Regions from separate parts of the Streptomyces sp. NPDC048275 genome, predicted to be linked through region 1. Evidence: riboswitches for the same ligand, from Rfam matches in the RefSeq annotation. Region 1 holds a riboswitch; the other holds the start of a gene.

Region 1 (2,444 bases):
CATCGAGGCCGGCTCCACCCCCGTACCCCTGGACCGTCTCGCCGACCGGGCGGCGGCATCCGACAACGTGCCGCGGTTGCGCCAGGGCACCCATGTCCAGACCTGGAGCCTGAGCCTGACCTCGGGGCCAGGAGCCCGGCCGCCGATCACCCTCCCCGAGGAACGCGTGGTCCGCTGGGAGGCCGACGGCAGCCACACGGAACTCGTCGTGGCGACCGACCCGCGCCGTCCGGGCAGGCCGGTCATCACCGACGCCGACCCCGTCCCGCGCACGGTCGAGGACGGCCATGTCCTCAGCAGGCTGACATATCCGCCGAGTTGGAGCGACGCCCCACCGCAGGCACAACCGCCGCACGACGCCAAGCGGCTGCGCGCCTACCTCGAGGAGATCGACCCCGTCGAAACGCTGAACACCTCCCGACTCCTGGACGCCGCAGCTCAGTTGCTGGACAACTGGACCCTCGGTCCCCGCGAGAACGCCGCGCTGGCCCGCATCCTCGCCGACGCGCAGGGACTGCGCCCGGCCGGAGCCGTCACCGACCGGCTGGGCCGCCAGGGGCAGGCGTACGTGTACGACGACAAGGCCCACTTCCAGCGCCGGATGCTGATCCTGGATCCGGCGACCGGCGCCGTACTCGGCCTCGAGGACACCGTCACGAAAGACGATCCCGAGTACGGCCTCAAGGCCGGCGACGTGATGTCGTACCGCGCGTGGATGCGCTGATCAGGCCCCGGCCTGGCGCTCGGCCCCGGTCACCGTCTGCTCCAGCAGGACCGCGATCGTCATCGGGCCGACACCACCCGGCACCGGCGTGATCAGTCCGGCCCGCTCGCGGGCGGTGTCGAAGTCGACGTCACCGACGTTCCCCGCGTTGTAGCCCGCGTCGATCACGACGGCTCCCGGCTTGATGTCCGCACCGCGGATCAGCCGGGGCCGTCCCACCGCGGCCACCACGATGTCCGCCTCGCGGACGACCGAGGACAGATCGGTCGTCCGCGAGTGGCAGTACGTCACCGTCGCGTCGCGGCCGAGCAGCAGCATGCCGACCGGCTTGCCGAGAATCGCGCTGCGCCCCACCACGACGGCGCGCTTGCCCGCCGGGTCCACGTCGTACTCGTCGAGCAGCCGCATGATGCCGCCGGGAGTGCAGGACACGAAGCCCGGCAGCCCGAAGCTCATCGCCGAGTACGAGCTCAGCGTCACCCCGTCCACGTCCTTCTCCGGCGCGATGGCCTCGAACGCCGCCCGCTCGTCGATGTGCGGCCCGACCGGGTGCTGCAGCAGGATGCCGTGCACGGTGGGGTCGCCGGACAGCGCCGTCAGCGTCTCGACCAGCGCGGCCGTCGTGGTGTCGGCGGGCAGGGCCACGTGCCGCGACTCGATACCGGCCTTGCGGCTGCGGTTCTGCTTCATCCGGACGTAGGTGACCGAGGCGGGATCCTCGCCGACCAGCACCGTCGCGAGACACGGCGCCACCCCTGTGCGCCCGGTGAGATCCGCCGCACGCTTGGCGGTCTCCTCGACGATGCGGCGCGCGAGACCCGCGCCGTCCATGAGCTGGGCCTGGGACATGGGCTACTCCTGAGCGTCGTTGACACAATCGCCCAGGCGCGCGGCAAAGACCCTTTCGTCGGACCGCTCCCCGGTGGTACTCCACCTCAGCGCCAGTCACGGCCCGCGACCAGAGTATCTCGTACGATCAACGGCTCAGGCGTCGGAAGCGCCGCGTTCGAACGGCACGTGGTGTCGGAGGATGACGGTGAGAACGCGCTGCTCTGAGTGCCGACCGCACAAGAGAGAGGGAGACGAGCCTGCCCGCCGCGGAAACCGGTCGTGGCCGCCGGGCCCGGCGCGACCGCCCCATCGCGGCCTTCGCCGAGAAGGTCCAGGTCAGACGAGACGTGATCTGGACCTTCGGCCAGTTCCTCTCTACTCGTCCCATGCCTGGAGCAACGTATGGTCGACGATCTTGCCGTCGCGCAGCGAGACCATCGAGCTGGCCAGCACCCGCACGCCGTCGGGATACTCGCAGGACTCGGTGAAAGCGACGTGGTTGCCCTCGATGACACACTGTTCCAGTTTGTGTGTCATGTCCCGGCTGTAGACCTCGTTGAGCATGTCGGCGATCTCGCCGCGACCGTGTTTGACCATCGGATGGCTCGGCTGGGTGTTGCGGTCGACGATGCGCATCTCCGCGTCGTCCGCGTAGAGCGACAGCAGAGCTGCCGCACTGTGTCCTTCAATGCCCCGGCGAAGCGCTTCGGTGTCGAAGGCGGGGCCTAGCGCGGTGCCCATGATGACCTCCTCGGAAGGCCGCGGCCCGCTAAGGAGCGGGCCGCGAAGGGCCTCTCCTTCGAGACTCCTCCCGCGCAGGGCCCGCGGCAAGCGCAGCCGGCACGACGCGCCTCTCGGGTGAGGAGCGTGGCCGGGGCCGGTGCTGACA
Region 2 (2,444 bases), on a different contig from region 1:
GTCGACGACGGCCTGGGCGTAGTCGCGGAACTCGGGGCGGCGGGCCTCGGCGAGCGCGACGGCCTTGGCGGCCATGACATGAGGAAGGGGGCCACCGAGGACCATCGGGCAGCCGCGGTCGACCTGCTCGGCGAGGGTCTCGTCGCACAGCACCATGCCGCCGCGCGGGCCGCGCAGCGACTTGTGCGTGGTGGTGGTGACGATCTGGGCGTGCGGGATCGGGTCGAAGTCGCCGGTGAGGACCTTGCCGGCGACGAGACCGGCGAAGTGGGCCATGTCGACCATGAGGGTGGCGCCGACCTCGTCGGCGATCTCCCGCATGATGCGGAAGTTCACCAGGCGGGGGTAGGCGGAGTAGCCGGCGACGAGGATCAGGGGCTTGAACTCACGGGCGGAGGTGCGCAGGGCCTCGTAGTCGATGAGGCCGGTGGCGGGGTCGGTGCCGTAGGAGCGCTGGTTGAACATCTTGCCGGAGATGTTCGGGCGGAAGCCGTGGGTGAGGTGGCCGCCGGCGTCCAGGGACATGCCGAGCATGCGCTGGTTGCCGAAGGCCTGACGCAGCTCGGCCCAGTCGGCCTCGGAGAGGTCGTTGACGTTGCGGACGCCGGCCCGCTCCAGGGCAGGGGCCTCGACGCGGGCGGCAAGGACGGCCCAGAAGGCGACGAGGTTGGCGTCGATACCGGAATGCGGCTGGGCGTAGGCGTGCTCGGCACCGAAGAGTTCGCGGGCGTGCTCGGCGGCCAGGGCCTCGACGGTGTCGACGTTGCGACAGCCGGCGTAGAAGCGGCGGCCGACGGTGCCCTCGGCGTACTTGTCGCTGAACCAGTTGCCCATGGCCAGGAGGGTGGCCGGGGAGGCGTAGTTCTCGGACGCGATGAGTTTGAGCATGGCGCGCTGGTCGGCGACTTCCTGGCCGATGGCGTCGGCGACGCGGGGCTCCACGGCCCGGATCACGTCGAGGGCGCTGCGGAAGGCGGTGGATTCGGTGGAGAGGGGCTGCTCGGGCATGTCGGCCTCCGGACGGCGTGGCGTTCAGCGATCACGATTCACGGTTCGGCCCAGGCGCACGGCACACAGTTCAGAGGCCGCTCCCCGATGGTCGGTCCCATCCCAGCGCGCCAGTCACGGCCCCGCCGCTCAGCCTACCGGGCACGCCGGATCGCCGGGTTCCCCAGTCCGCCATGCGAGCGACGATAGGAAAGAGGCCACAAGCACCACCCACCGGCGGGGTGCTCCCCCGAGCTCGGGAAGACGCCCCCGTGCTGGTCCCCAAGAAACGGAGATCCCGTGACCGCTACGGAGACGACACAGGCGTTCATCACGTCGGCTGATGCGCACAGCGCGCACAACTACCACCCGCTGCCGGTCGTCGTGGCGACGGCGGACGGCGCCTGGATGACGGATGTCGAGGGGCGCCGCTTCCTCGACATGCTGGCCGGATACTCGGCGCTGAATTTCGGCCATGGCAACCGGCGGCTGATCGAGGCGGCGAAAGCGCAGCTGGAGCGGGTGACGCTGACGTCGCGTGCCTTCCATCACGACCGGTTCGCGGACTTCTGCCGAGAGCTGGCGGCGTTGTGCGGCAAGGAGATGGTGCTGCCGATGAACACGGGCGCGGAGGCGGTGGAGAGCGCGGTCAAGACGGCCCGGAAGTGGGGGTACCGGGTCAAGGGCGTGCCCGCGGAAATGGCGAAGATCGTGGTCGCGGGCAACAACTTCCACGGCCGTACGACCACGATCATCAGTTTCTCCACGGACCCGGAGGCGCGGGCGGACTTCGGGCCGTACACGCCGGGGTTCGAGATCGTGCCGTATGGGGACCTGACCGCGATGCGGGCGGCGCTCAGCGAGAACACGGTCGCCGTGCTGCTTGAGCCGATTCAGGGCGAGGCGGGGGTGCTGGTGCCGCCGCACGGTTATCTCCAGGGTGTACGGGAGGTGACGCGGGAGCGGAATGTGCTGTTCATCGCGGACGAGATCCAGTCGGGTCTCGGCAGGACAGGGAAGACCTTCGCGTGTGAGCACGAGGGAGTCGTGCCGGATGTGTATGTGCTGGGCAAGGCGCTGGGAGGCGGGGTCGTTCCGGTGTCGGCGGTGGTGGCCGACCAGGAGGTGCTCGGGGTGTTCCGGCCGGGGGAGCACGGTTCGACGTTCGGGGGGAATCCGCTGGCATGCGCGGTGGCGCTCGAGGTGATCGCGATGCTGCGGTCGGGCGAGTTCCAGCGGCGGGCCGCCGAGCTCGGCGAGCATCTGCACCATGAGCTGGGCCTGTTGACGGGCTCGGGCCATGTCACCGGGGTGCGCGGGCGGGGGCTGTGGGCAGGCGTCGACATCGCCCCGGCGTACGGCACGGGACGGGAGATCTCCGAGAAGCTGATGGACCGGGGCGTCCTCGTCAAGGACACCCACGGCGTCACGATCCGGATCGCCCCGCCCCTGGTCAT

The links. Region 1 has a riboswitch for ZMP and ZTP ahead of AB0D57_RS07965 (bifunctional 5,10-methylenetetrahydrofolate dehydrogenase/5,10-methenyltetrahydrofolate cyclohydrolase). Riboswitches for the same ligand answer to the same signal wherever they lie in the genome.
Region 2: linked by a shared signal. The riboswitch ahead of AB0D57_RS14365 (glycine hydroxymethyltransferase) and the one ahead of AB0D57_RS07965 (bifunctional 5,10-methylenetetrahydrofolate dehydrogenase/5,10-methenyltetrahydrofolate cyclohydrolase) in region 1 are both predicted to bind ZMP and ZTP.

Annotation. Positions count from the first base shown of each region.
Region 1 covers NZ_JBEZLR010000008.1:137,447-139,890, reverse strand. Annotated here, with positions in the region: gene AB0D57_RS07970 (CU044_5270 family protein) at 1-724, shown strand, start outside; gene AB0D57_RS07965 (bifunctional 5,10-methylenetetrahydrofolate dehydrogenase/5,10-methenyltetrahydrofolate cyclohydrolase) at 725-1,573, opposite strand; ZMP/ZTP riboswitch at 1,597-1,683, opposite strand; gene AB0D57_RS07960 (nuclear transport factor 2 family protein) at 1,931-2,296, opposite strand.
Region 2 covers NZ_JBEZLR010000019.1:41,074-43,517, forward strand. Annotated here, with positions in the region: gene AB0D57_RS14365 (glycine hydroxymethyltransferase) at 1-1,008, opposite strand, end outside; ZMP/ZTP riboswitch at 1,050-1,136, opposite strand; gene rocD (ornithine--oxo-acid transaminase) at 1,288-2,444, shown strand, end outside.